Regions from separate parts of the Pelatocladus sp. genome, predicted to be linked through region 1. Evidence: riboswitches for the same ligand, from Rfam matches in the RefSeq annotation. Region 1 holds a riboswitch; each other region holds the start of a gene.
What was found. A riboswitch is a leader RNA that binds a small molecule or an ion and turns the genes downstream of it on or off. The one in region 1 is predicted to bind cobalamin.
Positions count from the first base shown of each region.

Region 2: another riboswitch for cobalamin. It lies ahead of AC5JMK_RS13545 (TonB-dependent receptor plug domain-containing protein); the one in region 1 lies ahead of AC5JMK_RS07060 (hypothetical protein).
Region 3: another riboswitch for cobalamin. It lies ahead of AC5JMK_RS23875 (energy-coupling factor ABC transporter permease); the one in region 1 lies ahead of AC5JMK_RS07060 (hypothetical protein).

Region 1 is NZ_JCACKS010000072.1:207-9,496, forward strand. Features, by position in the region: gene AC5JMK_RS07030 (QcrA and Rieske domain-containing protein) at 75-512, opposite strand; gene AC5JMK_RS07035 (hypothetical protein) at 686-1,075, opposite strand; gene AC5JMK_RS07040 (hypothetical protein) at 1,142-1,552, opposite strand; gene cobW (cobalamin biosynthesis protein CobW) at 1,644-2,708, opposite strand; gene AC5JMK_RS07050 (FAD-dependent hydroxylase) at 2,798-4,069, opposite strand; gene AC5JMK_RS07055 (methyltransferase domain-containing protein) at 4,085-5,089, opposite strand; gene AC5JMK_RS07060 (hypothetical protein) at 5,139-5,339, opposite strand; cobalamin riboswitch at 5,618-5,759, opposite strand; gene AC5JMK_RS07065 (ribonucleoside-diphosphate reductase subunit alpha) at 6,017-8,272, shown strand; gene AC5JMK_RS07070 (ribonucleotide-diphosphate reductase subunit beta) at 8,397-9,290, shown strand, end outside.
Region 2 is NZ_JCACKS010000170.1:51-3,214, reverse strand. Features, by position in the region: gene AC5JMK_RS13545 (TonB-dependent receptor plug domain-containing protein) at 1-1,685, opposite strand, end outside; cobalamin riboswitch at 1,705-1,854, opposite strand; gene AC5JMK_RS13540 (hypothetical protein) at 1,815-2,000, shown strand; cobalamin riboswitch at 2,098-2,240, shown strand; gene AC5JMK_RS13535 (DUF1636 domain-containing protein) at 2,572-2,982, shown strand.
Region 3 is NZ_JCACKS010000240.1:5,694-8,857, reverse strand. Features, by position in the region: gene AC5JMK_RS23880 (BlaI/MecI/CopY family transcriptional regulator) at 117-518, shown strand; cobalamin riboswitch at 694-833, shown strand; gene AC5JMK_RS23875 (energy-coupling factor ABC transporter permease) at 860-1,633, shown strand; gene AC5JMK_RS23870 (energy-coupling factor ABC transporter substrate-binding protein) at 1,620-1,922, shown strand; gene cbiQ (cobalt ECF transporter T component CbiQ) at 1,919-2,731, shown strand; gene AC5JMK_RS23860 (energy-coupling factor ABC transporter ATP-binding protein) at 2,706-3,164, shown strand, end outside.

The DNA.
Region 1 (9,290 bases):
CAAGCGCGCTCCTTGTCAGTTCACCAAATTTTGCTTCTTGGTTGACCTATGTATTAGAGTGGAGAAATACTAAACTAACTGCGCCTCACCATAACCGAATTACCTTCTATCTTGGTCATGTAAGTTGAGAGTGGTTTTGTGGCTGGCCCATTTTGCACCTTACCATCAACTCCAAATTCTGAGGCATGACAGGGACATAAAAATATTTTTTCCTCAACTTCCCATTCCACCGTACAACCCATATGAGTGCAGGTGGGATTAACAGCTATCAGATTTTTACTTTTAGAAGTACCAATCACCAGAATGGAACCAAAAGGCGATTTTTCTTTTAAGATTTGACCTGTTTCATCTAACTCTCCAACTGTCCCCACATGAAGCCAATTTTCAGATTTAGATGATTTCCGTTTGAGTTTAGGTTTAGGTTGTGTCGCATAAGTAGTTGTGAATACTACAGATAAAGAACTTACAAACCAACTTACATTAAATAAGACAATAAAATCACGACGGTTCATAAAAATTGAGGTGTTTTAAAAATTAAATTCATGAGACAAGTTTTAGTTGTTTCATTAAGTAAAACATGATTGATGTTAGTATTTTTTACTAATGAATTGGGAGAGGAAAGAGATAAAATTTTCTTCCCCGCTTCCCAAGCTTGATAAATATGAAAAATCAACGACAACCAATTCTAGGGAAGGCTATTCCGTAAACGACGCAAGCAATTTATCGATGCAGCGCAATCACAGCCAAACATAGCTACAGCAGTATCGCTTTCCTCATCTGTAACTCCAAGCAGAGCATCCTCGTTATTCACGTCAGTAACATCAATCTCTGGTACGCCCTTCTTCAAATGAGCCAATTGTTTAGCATTAGCACAGAAAAATTTACCGAGTTTTGGATGTTTTACACAAGCCTTTTGGCTTTCTGCTGATACTGGCGTAGTAGTCGTATCTGTATGGTTTACAGGTTGGGGATTTACTGGTTGATTAGCGGTGCTAACTTTACTAGTCATCAACAAGGAAGCTACAGAAATTAAAGCTGTGGGTTTAGAAGTCAAAGCCAAGAGTAATTTTTTCACTCACTCCTCCTAGAAATAAATTGACTATCTAGATGGGTTTTCACCTGAATGCGCTAACTGTATAATTCATAACAAATAAGGGAGAAATTCTTCCCATCTTCGACAAACATATTGATAGCATTCCGGTGGAGAAATGACAAGATTGTTTAAAATATTAACCTCAAAATCAGAGTTAAATTTTATGAACAAAATAATGTCTTTTTGCGGATTATAGGTATCTATTGCTGCAAGTATTTGTGTTATTTCTTTTGGGTACAGAATCCACTCAGTTAAATAGGCTGTTAATCTAGCTTTAGTAACAAAATGAAGATTAAAGGTTTCGTCAAGTAAAATTTTCTTACCTGTGATTGTAGTAAAAGTGATACGGGAGAAATCTACAGCATTATTTATATTACAAATAACAGCCCCGCGCCCTGATTTTAAAAAACCTTTCCAAGCGGTATAGCTAATTAGCAAAAAACTTGTGAAATTCAACAATTGCTTGTACCAATTATTGTTAATCAGAAATATTGACTTCTTTTCGTAATTCTTTAGCAGCTGACACCATATTTTTCATTGATGAAATTACTTACTTGCGGCTTCTAAATCCTGCTACTTCCTCCTGCAACACGAGTGATTCAATGCCAACTTGATCGAGTTCCCGACCAATTAACACTAATTTTGTTTGACGCGGTTCGCCATGTTGCCAAGGACGGTCGTAAAAGTAATCAAATCGATTACCAACACCCTGTAATACCAAACGCATGGCTTTATTCGGAACTGCTACAAATCCCTTAATGCGATAAATTTCTTGCTGTTGCACCAATGTTTGCAAGCGTTTAACCAAAAAAGACGGCTCAAATGCTTGGTCTAGTATTAGTTGCACTGCATTAATCCCGTCATCATGTTCGTGATCTTCTTCTGTATCGTGGTGACTGGGACGACTATCTAAATTATCTTCTACCGCAGCATTGAAACCGAGTAGTAAATCGCCACTGATTTTACCATCCTGGCAAGGAATGACTTTTACACCAGGGGGTAAGTTCTGCTTGAGCCAATCCTGCACCCTCACTTGCGTTTGTTCGTCAACGCGATCGCTTTTAGTCAGCAATACTAGATCAGCACAAGCCAGCTGATCTTCAAACAGTTCCTCAATCGGTGTTTCGTGTTCTATGCTAGAGTCAGCTTGTCGCTGTGCTAAGAGTGCTGCTAAATCGCCTACATATTGATTAGTTGCTAAAGCTTCACAGTTCACCACAGTGATTACGCCGTCTACTGTTGCGCCTGTGCGAATCTCTGGCCAGCGAAATGCTTGTACCAATGGTTTTGGTAGTGCTAGTCCAGAGGTTTCAATCAACATACAGTCAAGGCTCGCGCGTCGCTTGAGTAATTCTTGCATCGCTGGTAAGAATTCCTCTTGTACTGTGCAGCACAGACAACCGTTGGTGAGTTCCACAATGTTACTCTTAGATTCTTCTTCATCGTCACAAACTTGGCACGAACGTAATAGTTCGCCATCAATGCCAACTTCGCCAAATTCATTCACTAAAACAGCAATGCGTCGTCCTTCGTTGTTTTGCAGTAAGTGACGAATTAACGTCGTTTTGCCTGCGCCGAGAAATCCTGTAATGACTGTAATGGGAATTTTGTGCATATAAAATTAAGTTGTTTGTTGATTAAAGGAGCGATCGCAATAAAGAAGTTTTAACCGCAGATATCATGCAGTGTTGCCAGCGTTAAAATTCAAATATTTATGTTCTGCAACACCGCCAAGGATGAGTGGTCAAGTTGTGGCTGGCGACCCCACAGCCCGGTCATCAGTCGCAGCAGTAGCCTTCGTGGGAAAGACCAATAAATTATCAGCCGCAGTACTAGCCGCCGCAGTTTAACCATTGGTAACCATTGATTAGAAAAGCTACGGTTGAGAATATCAGTAAAGGCTAGCACCACCCAGTTTTCATAGCGTCGCCAGCGATCGTAGCGTTTTAGCACTGCCAGAGAACCCAGGTCTTGTTTGTGTTGTTGTGCAGTTTGTAGCACTTGGGCTAGGGCAGCCGCATCACGAATACCCATATTTTGCCCCTGACCGCCCACCGGATGACAGCAGTGGGCAGCATCCCCTAATAATACTAAGCGCGGCTGGCAATAGCGACGGCTCTGCATCAACTGTGCTGGAAACACTAAGGGTTGGCTCAACAGAGTTAGTTTTCCCATTTGTTCGCCGTAGCGTCGTCGTAGTTCACTCATAAACTGGTCGCTTGGTAGACCAACTATTGCCTGAGCCTCTGCGTGGGGAGCAATCCAGACGATTTGGCAGCGATTTTCAGGCAAGGGCAAAATTGCAAAAGGGCCGCTAGACCAAAAACGCTCGTAGCCGATATTCTGGTGCGGTCGCTCTGGAGCAACAAAAGCTGTAATGCAGGATTGCCAGTAAGCCCAGCCGTTAGTTTTGATGCCAGCAGAAGAGCGAATTTGCGAGTTTACGCCATCAGCAGCCACCACCAACTGCGATCGCAATCGTTGTTGACCTTGGGAATTCTCTAGCACTACCTCTGCGGTTTGGGCTGCATAGCGCACCTCAATCACTTGAGTCTCATACCAGCAGGTAATGTTGGCTGCTGTTGCCACTCGTTGCTGGAGTGCCGCCATCAGCACCTTATGCTCACCACAGTAGTAAACTGCTGCTTCTCCCAAATCTTTAGGGCAAAACTCGACTCGGTGAGGATAGTCTGCGTCCGACAGTAATACCCGTGAAAAATGGCTAATTTTTGGCGCAATTTGCTCCCATAGCCCTAAATCACGAAAAATTTTGCTTGTCATCGGCGACAGGGCATAAGCTCTTGATCGCTCTGTTGCTTGCTGCTGTTGTTGTGCTTCCACTATTAAAATTCGCAAACCTGACGATTGCAGTCCACAGGCTAGTGTCAAACCCGAAATACCGCCGCCGACAATAACTACATCGCAGTTTGCCAAAAATGGATGCAGTAATGAGGTCATAGCTTGAAACTCACGCATTGGTCATAATGCTCGCTACCTAACCAAGCTGGAGGGAGTTTGGTTAGCAAAGTTTCTGTCCATCAATTCTGTACGTGAATTTGCCCGCACAGCGCGGAACATTCCAAATCGACACAGCCCTGCGCCAAAGGCCAAACGCATCAATAAAAACGTTGGCACTTCGCGTACAGATTTTATGAAACCAGACAATCCAAAACGCAGAAATCCGCTTGGGCGAACCACTCCTTGCCAAATAGAATCTAACCAAGAAGGAAGGGTTTCTTGCGTCCAATCAGTCGTAATTACCTCCCCTTCCACTAATCCTGTTGCTTCCAAAAGTTCGGAGAATCCCTCAATGCTAGAAAAAGCTGGATGAGACCACTGGTCTAGCAACTGTCGCATTACTGGTTTCTCCCAGAAATTTAGCGGTTTTTGGCGGTCATCTCTTTGATTCCAGTCAGCGACAATCAAAATTCCACCTGGCTTTAGTACCCGCATTAATTCTGTTGCAAAAACGGCTTTATCAGGCATATGGGGGCCTGCTTCGATTGACCAAACTACATCAAAACTGGCATCTGGAAACGACAATGCCATTGCATCATCGACTGCAAACTGGGCGTTTAGTTCTTGGGGTGTTAACTCCTGGGCGCGTTTTACTTGCTCTTGGCTGATAGTAATTCCTGTGACAGCAAATCCATAATCTCGCGCTAAAATCCGGCTGCTGCCTCCAATCCCACAGCCAACATCTAATACGGTAGTACCAGGAGGTAATTTATCTAAACCACCCCATTTAACCATTTCATGTACAAAGTCAGATTTAGCAACCAAAAAATCCTTGCGTCGTGGCGGCGAACCGTAGTGACCAAGGTGAATGTGTTCTCCCCAGTAAAACTCTAGGATGCCGTCAAGCGTCCATTGGTCGTAGGAATTGGCGACTGTGGATGAGGATTGATACTTGCGGGCAGTTAGAAAATAAGCCGCAATTCCAATTAGTAAAACGAGAAGAGAACCAATTACAAAATAAACTAATAAAGTTGACATTGTTGTGAAAGCTTTTTATGTAGCTAACCGTTGATAGATGTTGGTGTGTTTATGGTTCATCCCGAATTAGACGAGAGATCATAAGAGAAATCTTCCTATAGGTTGAACTTGCCATATTTTGCCAACCTCGAATTATTTTCCTGAGATTTAGAAAGGGTTGCTGCTTATCTTCTCTAAAACCTGTTTGTTTGACAAAAGGATGAACAGCAGTAGGAATCTTCCCAGTTCGATGAAGATAAAATTTTGGCATGATGATTAACCGAATCAGAATTTAACAAAAATACAGAGAAGTTATGCACGCCAGATATAGCGATGGAAAGTTAGTGCCATACCTCGTTGAAAATCTTTCTCTTTTCAAAGTAAAAAAATACCTGAATACTCACAAAGGAATTACTAATTGAAATTTAATATTAATTACTTATTTCGTGGAAAGTCGCCATTTGTAGCGTTTTAATGTGCGGTGCTTTCAAAATATTAGACCTGACGCTCATCATGTAATAAACCATCCGTGCCTCGCAGATGTAGAAAATTTACAAGTCAACTTCGGCGGGCATTCTGACTTACAAGGCAAGCCTTGATTACAGTTGCGGGACAGCGCCGGATTTGCACCGGACTTTCCCCCTTACGTCTGATGGCTGCTCCCATCAAAACCGAGATTCCCTTGCATATTAACACAACTGTGATTTGCTTGCGTAAAAATCAATGGTCGATCTATACTGGCATTCGTCATGAATCGGGGCAAGTTCAATTCCTTACCAAAGCTTGCTCTGGATTTTTATTGGACAATTCTTCTAACAATTTTTCAACACCACAATTTGTTAGGATTGCCAGCGTTTAGTGACATAACGTTGACAATTTTTTACATTGCCAAACCTAGTTAACTATTCTTTTCCATTATTGCAATTATTTTTCTACAATTCATCCACTATGCAAGCTCCATCCAAACTCTTTGAGGACTCCACAACGGATATCTATGTTGTTCGTCGTGATGGTTCGACGACACCGTTAGAAATTAATAAAATTCGCACAGTAGTTAATTGGGCTTGTTGCGGACTTTGCTGCAATTCCATTGCCTTAGAAGCACATCTAACAACTCGATTGCGCCCCGGTATTACTACACGAGAAATTCAAGATAATTTAATTCGCTGTGCTTTGGATTTGTGCGATCCTGAAGAACCTGATTGGCGGCAAGTGGCAGGGCGATTACATATTTGGAGTTTGTGGAAAGATACTCAAGTAGCCCGAGGTTATCAGTACGGTTACTATGCTCAAACTGTACATGACAAAGTGAGTAAAGGAGAATACGATCGCCACATCTTAATCTACACTCCAGAAGAATTAGAAATTGCCAACACTTGGATTAATCCTGACTGGGATGCCGACTATGATTACGCAGGAGCAGTATTACTGACGAAACGATATCTCCTGGCGAATGAGTTACCCCAGGAAGCATTTTTAACTTGTGCGCTCTTGATAGCCTCCGTAGAAACACAAGAGAATCGTTTAACCTGGGCAAGGGAGTTTTATGAAGCGATCGCCCGTCGTCAAATATCTTTAGCAACGCCGATTTTAGCGAACTTGCGGATTCCCAACGGTTCTCTTGCCAGTTGTTTCATTACGGCAATGGACGACAATTTAGAAAGCATTTTTGGCAGTATTCATGATGCAGCGCGGATTTCTAAAAATGGTGGCGGTGTGGGCGTGAATCTGTCTCGGATTCGGGCTACTGGTAGTTGGGTGATGGGAAAGAAGAACGCTTCTGGTGGTGTCGTTCCCTGGATTAAATTATTGAATGATACAGCGATCGCAGTTAATCAAAGTGGACGTAGAGCCGGTGCGGTTACTGTAAGTTTAGATATCTGGCATTTGGACATAAGCGAATTTTTGGAAATGCAAACCGAGAATGGCGATGCACGACGCAAAGCTTATGATGTGTTTCCGCAATTGGTTGTCAGTGATGAATTTATGCGAAGGGTGCAAGCAGATACAGAATGGACGTTAGTTGATCCCTATGAGGTGCGAACTCGTTTAGGGATTGAACTAGCTTCAACTTGGGGTGAAGAATTTGAACGTGCTTATCTGCAAATCGAAGCCAGTTTAGATAACTCGATTACTCTTTACAAACGGGTAAATGCACGTCTTTTATTCAAACAGGTGATGCGAACCCAATTAGAAACCGGGATGCCTTATTTATGGTTCAAAGATACCGCAAACCGAGCTAACCCTAATCAGCATGAAGGTTATATTCCTGGTGGAAACTTGTGTCAAGAATCATGGTCAAATGTCAAACCAGACAAAGAAGCACATTCATGTAATCTCCTCAGCGTTAATCTTGCAAATTTGGAGGATGAACAGCGAGCAGAAATTTGTCAGATTGCAGTACGTGTATTAGATAACACTATTGAACTTACATCACCCCCGTTTGCTGCTAGTGCCACCCACAACGCCAAATATCGCACAATTGGGGTGGGCTGTATGGGATTAGCTGACTGGTTAGCAAAATATCATCTCACCTATACCCATCTTCAGGAAATCAGCGATTTATTTGAAGACATTGGTTACTATTGCACCGCAGCATCGATGGAATTAGCGAAGGAACGGGGTGCGTATCCTGCTTTTGTCAAGAGTGAATGGAGCAAAGGAAATTTAATCGGAGCAAAACCACCTACTTGGTTTGAGCAACACGCTAGTAAACCAGAGCGTTTTTTACAACTGAGTCGAGATATCAAGCAATATGGGATTCGCAATTCACATATTACTGCGATCGCACCCAACACTTCTTCATCTTTAGTTCAAGGTTGTACAGCCAGTGTTTTACCCGTTTATAGCAAATTCTTCTATGAAAAGTGGGCAAAGGGTTCAGTACCCATCGCACCGCCTTACATTCGGGATCATTTATGGTTCTATGTCGAAAATAAGACACTGGATCAGAAAAAAGTTGTTCTCGCGATCGCCACAATCCAACAATGGATTGATACAGGAATTTCGATGGAATTGTTATTTAACTTGAACGCTGGAGTTTATTTCCCTGACGAACCAGAGCGATGTCTTAGCGCTGTTGATATTTTTGAAACCATAATGCTGGCTTGGAAGTTGGGTTGTAAAGCAATCTACTACATTCGCACTGTCCAAAAAGATAGTTTCAAAGAATCGAACGAGCAATGTGTTGCTTGTGCAAACTGAACACCAGTCATCAGTAAACACTTACTTGTACTGAGCGAAGTCTAAGTATCAGTTATCAAGCATAGGTGATGGGCAAAGCCCATTGCCCAATTAAGAGTGAAAACTAATCAAAACAAAATTTAAGATGTACCAACCAAGACAATCATTAATGCCAATTAATCCCGTTTTCAATCCGAATGGAAATGATGATACAGCAAACCGTTTAATATGGTTCGGAGAGACTACGAACTTAATGCAATTAAATGATGTTCGTTATTCGTGGGCTGTGTCTCTCTACCGTCAAATGCGAGAGAACTTTTGGATTCCCGACAAAATAGACGTTACTCAAGATGTCACAGATTACGTCAATCTCACACCTGGAGAACGACGTGCATTTGATGGCATTCTCAGTTACCTGACTTTTCTCGATTCGGTGCAAACCTGTAATGTGCCTCATATCAAAAACAGCATTACCGCACCAGAAATTGCATTGTGTATGGCGGAACAAATTTCGCAAGAAGCAATGCACAATCAATCTTATCAATACATCATTGAGACGGTGATTCCGAGCGATCGCCGTACACAAGTTTATGATTTTTGGCGGAGCGATCGCATTCTCAAACAACGATGCGAATTCATCGCTGGACTATACCAAAAGTATGTCGATAACCCCACACCAGAGAATTATTTCGTATCGCTATTGGCGGATTATTTGTTAGAAGGATTGTATTTCTATAACGGGTTTATATTTTTCTACAATCTCTCATCACGGATGCTCATGTCTGGGAGTGCAGATATCTTTAGAATGATTAACCGAGATGAACTTTCTCATGTGCGGCTATATCAAAAATTGATTCCAGAAGCGATGCAAGTTTTCCCTCACAGCCGCGAACAAATTTATGAAATGTTTGCTCTTGCTGTTGAGCATGAATGCAAGTGGACAGGACATATTGTCGGAGATGATATTCTAGGCATTACAGCCAACAGTACAGAAGATTACACAAAATATCTGGCAAATGCTCGCTTGAAGGCGATCGGT
Region 2 (3,164 bases), on a different contig from region 1:
TTTGCAAGTTGTAAATTTAAAACTGCTTCGAGTCCTGTAGTACGAACCTTACCAATATTCTCATAAGTAGCTACAGGGACAGCAAAATTATAAGCAATCAAATCTGAGATAGTGTTGCTGAAGTAGGTTAAGCGTAATAAACCAAAATCTCCTAGTTTTTGGTCAATTCCAATATCATAACTATCACCTGTTTCTGGTTTAAGATCCGGATTACCAACAAAGGTAGAACCTCTAGCATATAAATTAAAAAGAGTTGGAGCGCGGAAATTCCGAATATAATTAGCTCGGATGGTAGTAGAATCAGTCAGCGCCAGTTTTGCGCCTACACTTGGCGATGTAAATGAACCATTTGTCAAACTACTAAAATCTTGGCGCAAGCCAAAGTTCATTGTGAAACTAGGTGTAAAATTAATTTCATATCTAGCAAATAATGCTCCTTGATCAATACTATCGTCATAACTAATTGTTTCTTGATTATCGAGATAGTCAAAGGTACTGTTACGTGCTGAAGTGTTGCGATAATCAAAGCCATAAACTAAACTTTGATTGCTGGCAAAGTTCCAACTATGATGCGCTTGAATTCCATAGGAATTTTGCTCGTTATCAAACCGCGCAGAAGATGAAGCACGACTATCAAAACGGGTATTCAGAAAATCTGCATAGACTTTGGCTGTAAGTAGGGAATCATTTCCCGAACCTAATTTTGAGTTCCAAGTTAAATCAGTGAGAACTTGGTCTGTGTATTTGCGATCGCTATCAGTCAACGAGTTAAAATAACCTTGTCCAAATAGAGGTTCGGGAATAGGGACTCCTCCTGGTACTCCTTGGTCTTTACCTAAGTATAAAGTTGAGAGGGTGAGGGTATTACGAGAACCTAAATTCGCCTCTAACTTGACATTAAAGTTGTTGTAGAGAACATCATTGTTTTCTCTGGTTCCCTCGAAGTTCGCCTCTGGGATGGAAAAAGGGTAGTTATTTTCAGCTTCGGTACGGTTATATCCCAAAACCCAACCAATATTTCCTACTCTCCCACTACTATTGATAGTCTGCTGATTTAATCCATAAGCGCCAAAAGTCACACCCGCTTGGGTTGTTACTTTCTCTGTGGGACGACCAGTGATAATACTAATCACACCTCCAATCGCAGAGGAACCGTAAAGGGTAGAACCTCCTCCTGGTAAAACTTCTATTCGTTCAATAATGTTGCTGGTAATTTCGGAAAGGTCAAAACCACCGCCACCGAGATTGTTAATTGGTCTACCATCAAGTAAAATCAATACTTGTTCGGAGTTAGAACCCCGAATAAATTGACCGCTTAAAGCATTCACTTCTGTTCCGACTGTCCCATCAGGTAAGATTCCGGGGAGAAAACGCAACGCTTCTGTGACATTGCGCGCCCCCTGGGCTTCGATTTCTTCACCTGTAATCACATATACTGGTCGAGTAGAATCTTTGACTGTTCCTTCGCGGCGAAAGGGGGAGAAAACAGGCTGATTCAATAGCGTGTCGATGACTGTCAGTTCAATATCAGGTTCCTGTTCATCCGTATTTTGGGCAATTTTTTCTGGTTGTGGAATTTCGACCGCATACACAACATAATTCCACAATATCAAAGTTGTCATTGCACCCATACTACATACAATGACTTTTACCGCCCAACGGTAATTAAAAAGAATATTTTGCATCTGTACCTCGCAGATAAGTGTATGTTTTTTACCTCTGGCGGGCATTCTGACTCAGAGACGAATACTTCGAGTCTCATCACAGCTGCGGGACAGCATCGGATTTACACCGAATTTTCCCCGTTACCTCTGATGGCTGTTCCCCATCAGAACCAAGGTCTGGTTGTAATTTACCATGCTCGTATCTCAATGCAAATAAGAGAAATAAGAATTGTTGCATTTAGATTTGTAGAGCGATCGCGCCCAGTACAGATGCCGAAGGTGTATGCAGAACTTTTCGATCAAGCTAAAATTAGTTACTGTCGGGGCGAATATTAGTACTACTAAGTTGCAGCATTACAAATCTACCCTATTTTTGTTTATCTTTTCTGATACTGAATCAAATTACAAAGTAATAAGTTACAAAACTGTGGTATCATCAAAAGGATGATTCGGTTCTAGTGGGAAACAGTCACTAGAGGTAACGGGGAAAGTCCGGTGCAAATCCGGCGCTGTCCCGCAGCTGTAATGAGGCTTATGCTTCAAAGTCAGAATGCCCGCCGAAAGTACAACAAACTCCCATCTGCGAGGTACAGATGAATAACGCAATCAATACTCTCTCTATTAAACAGGATTACTGTCTCATAGTGTCAGACATACCCCACGCACTACAAATTTCTATGAGATTGTAGATATTTTCCTAAACACATCAATACGTACACACAGAAGGTTGATAGATACAAACCTGAAAACCCAGTTGTATCCTATCCTTCGCTTCACATAAAAGTAACTTTGCGCCTACTCTTCCCTAGAAGATACTAACGTGTAGCTTGCGGTGGCGTTACGTTAGCTTCCTGTAGGGTATGTGTGAGGCTACTTCATACTATCAATCGGCAAAGCCTGAAAATTAATGAACAACAAACAGCATACTTTATTCGTCTGCACGACCTGCGCCAGCCTGTGGCAAGATGGTAAGCGGATTGGTGAAAGTGGCGGACAGCAGCTATTACAACAACTTCAACAACTGGCACAAAATTGGGAATTGCAAAACAAATTCTCCATTCAAGGAGTTGAATGTATGAGTGCTTGTAACCGTTCTTGTGTAATTGCTTTTGTTGCGTCAGGGAAACCAACCTATTTATTTGGCGATTTACCAAATGATAGTTGTGCATCTGCGATACTGCAATGTGCTAGTCAATACTATGCGAAAGGCGATGGTTCACTACCTTGGTCAGAACGACCTGAACCTCTCAGAAAAGGGATTCTAGCAAAGATTCCACCACAAAGTAAATGGACGCAATTAAATATAAGTTGTTGTTAATTGAAGACTGGGTGAAAAAACTCTTGAGCAGAAAAGCAGGGGAGCTATAGCCCACAATTCTACTCGGCTTTGAACCTTATATTTTTGGTAAAAATTACCAGTTTCTAATTCATAGTGCCTAATTATTTAACCTTCAAAGGAATAAAAAATAATGCAGATTCAAACCGCAACATTAGGCAGGG
Region 3 (3,164 bases), on a different contig from region 1:
TTATGTGTTATTTCAAGTCTGTTAATGTACTTTGCGAGCTTAATCTCAATTAGTGATAGAGATAGTTAATTTTTATTCTGATGCCCTTTCCCTACACTTCAATTTAATGCAACATAATGTCTCCTTTACCTAACTATCGTCCTCAGAAACTCTCCCTTGGTTTCTTGGAGAAAGAAATTTTGCACATCATCTGGGAACTAGGTAGCGTCACCGTCAAAGATGTGCATGAACGTATTTTGGCTGATTCAAAGCGACGGCTAACCTCTGCTTCAGTGACAACTGTCCTCAATCGTTTGACTAAAAAAGGATGGCTTGTATGCAATAAAGAGAGTCGTCGGAATTACAGATGGCAAGCACTAGTATCACAACAAGAGGCGCAGATACTCCAAGCTTATGAACAGCTGCATCAATTCTTGGCAGTAGGTAATCCAGATGTGGTTGCAGTCTTTGCCGATAGCCTGGATCAAGATAGTTTAGAAAAGTTTGAAGCGATCGTCCGTATTTTGCCGAGGCATTAAACCTGAATTTGATCCGCCAATGCAATACGAACAAACAAAGCGGGCGTTGGTGAATAGAAGTATGAATCAGGCGATCGCTCTAATTCATACTTATTTCCCTGATCGATGACTTGTAGCTAACCTGCGGCAGCTAGCTGTGTTGGTAAAAAATCGCGGCTCAAAATTCTGCAATAATGATATAGTTACTCCCATCGGTTCTGATGAAAAGCAGCCATCAGACGCAAGGGGGAAAGTCCGGTGCAAATCCGGCGCTGTCCCGCAACTGTGAACCAAAATTGGGTGAGTCAGGATGCCCGCCGATGGGAACCAATTCGTTGACATAAATCTGCGAGGTACAGATTATGAAAAGAAAACAGGCGTTAGTCAGTCTAACCCTGATGGGAGTTATCAGTTTTTACCTAGTAATTGGTTTACCCAAACCCGCCTATGCCATGCACATTATGGAAGGTTTTTTACCAGTGCAGTGGGCGATTTTTTGGTGGATTGTGGCATTACCATTTTTTATATTAGGATTGCGTAGTCTAACTCGCATTACCCAAGCTAACCCACAGCTAAAACTACTACTGGCCTTGGCTGGTGCTTTCACATTCGTACTGTCAGCGTTAAAAATCCCTTCGGTTACAGGTAGCTGTTCTCATCCAACAGGGACGGGGTTAGGTGCGGTGCTGTTTGGGCCGCTTACTGTGTCGGTTTTGGGTGGTTTAGTGTTGTTGTTTCAAGCTTTGTTACTAGCGCATGGCGGCTTGACAACACTGGGAGCAAATGCTTTTTCGATGGCGATCGCTAGACCATTTGCCGCTTACTGGATATATAATTTGACAATCAAGTTGGGTGGTAAAGACAAAATCGCCATATTTCTAGCAGCTGCGATCGCAGATTTACTCACATACGTTATCACTTCTATCCAACTTGCCCTAGCTTTTCCTGCACCTGTTGGTGGGTTTATCGCTTCATTTACCAAGTTCGCCGGAATTTTTGCCATAACTCAAGTTCCCTTAGCAATTAGTGAAGGATTGCTAACTGTATTAGTGTGGAATTGGCTGCAATCTTATAATCCTCAAGAATTGGAACTATTGCAATTAATCAAACGAGGAAATGGCAATGAGTCAATCTAAAAAAGGGTTGAGTAATTGGGTATTGGTGGTAGCTGTATTAGCTTTAGCAATTGCACCGTTAATCTTTGTCCGTGATGCGGAATTCGCTGGTGCAGATGGCAAAGCAGAAGAGGCTATAAATGAAATTCAACCGGAATATAAACCCTGGTTTAAATCATTTTTTGAACCCGCTAGTGGGGAAATAGAAAGCTTATTATTTGCTTCGCAAGCAGCTTTGGGTGCTGGAGTCGTTGGTTATGCAATTGGGTTATATAAAGGACGTTCCCAACAACGAAAACGTGAAGAATGAGCCTGCAACTAGATACTTTGGCTTACACTAATCGGCTGCGAAGATTGCCACCAGAACATAAACTGATTTTTGCATTTACTACTCTTGCTATTTCCCTTGCAACCCATCCCTTAGTGCAAATTTTAATGGTGCTTTGGATGAGTATTTGGACAATGATTTATGCCAGAATTCCGGCTAGAGTTTATTTTCGGTTGTTAATGTTCACCATAGTTTTCTGTTTGACAAGTTTACCAGCCCTAATGGTAAATGGAGTTGCAATAACTAATTTACAAAACGTCAAATTAGATTCGTGGTATGGACTAACTATCGGACACTTCTATATTTATATCAGTCATAGTGGCAGTATCCAAGCATTGGGAATTTTAACCAGAGCATTAGCCTCTGTTTCTTGCTTGTATTTTCTGATGCTAACTGTCCCTTTCACGGAAATATTACGAACTCTCCAGTACTTACGATTTCCAGTACTGTTAACCGATTTATTATTACTAATGTATCGATTTATTTTCATTCTCCTGAACACAGCCAGTGAATTGTGGACAGCACAAAATTCCCGTGGTGGCTACCGCACTCTTGCTCTTAGCATGAAAAGTTTAGCAATACTCATCGGACAACTATTACAGCGAACCTTACAACGATATAATCAGTTCTCTCTTGGACTGGAAGCACGGGGTTTTGTAAGTGAATTTCGAGTTTGGCATCAGAGTCGCTATCGTCCTCAATTACGGTATATTATCGAAGCCATTTTCGGCTGTGTAGTATTAATAGGATTGGACTTTTGGCGAAATGCAGGAATATTTACTCGAATTTGAACAGGTATATTACACCTATTCAGGCGCACAACAATCAGCTTTGAATGGTCTAGCATTGAAGATTCCATCAAGTAAAAAGTGTGCGTTAATTGGTCAGAATGGTTGTGGTAAAACGACACTATTCTTACTAGCTAATGGTTTATATAAACCTGATTCTGGTATTGTCCGGTGGCGTGGTGAACCGTTAAACTATAACCGAAATTATCTTGGTAAATTAAAGCAGAAGGTCGGATTAGTATTTCAAGATCCAGAACAACAATTAGTAGCTTCTACTGTTGAAGAAGATATATCTTACGGTTTGTGTAATTTGGGTTTGCCAGTATCCGAAATTCAACAGCGAGTAGAGCAAGCATTAGTTGAATTTGAACTGACTGCTTTAGCAGAAAGACCAGTGCATCATCTGAGTTTAGGGCAAAAAAAGCGAGTTTCCATA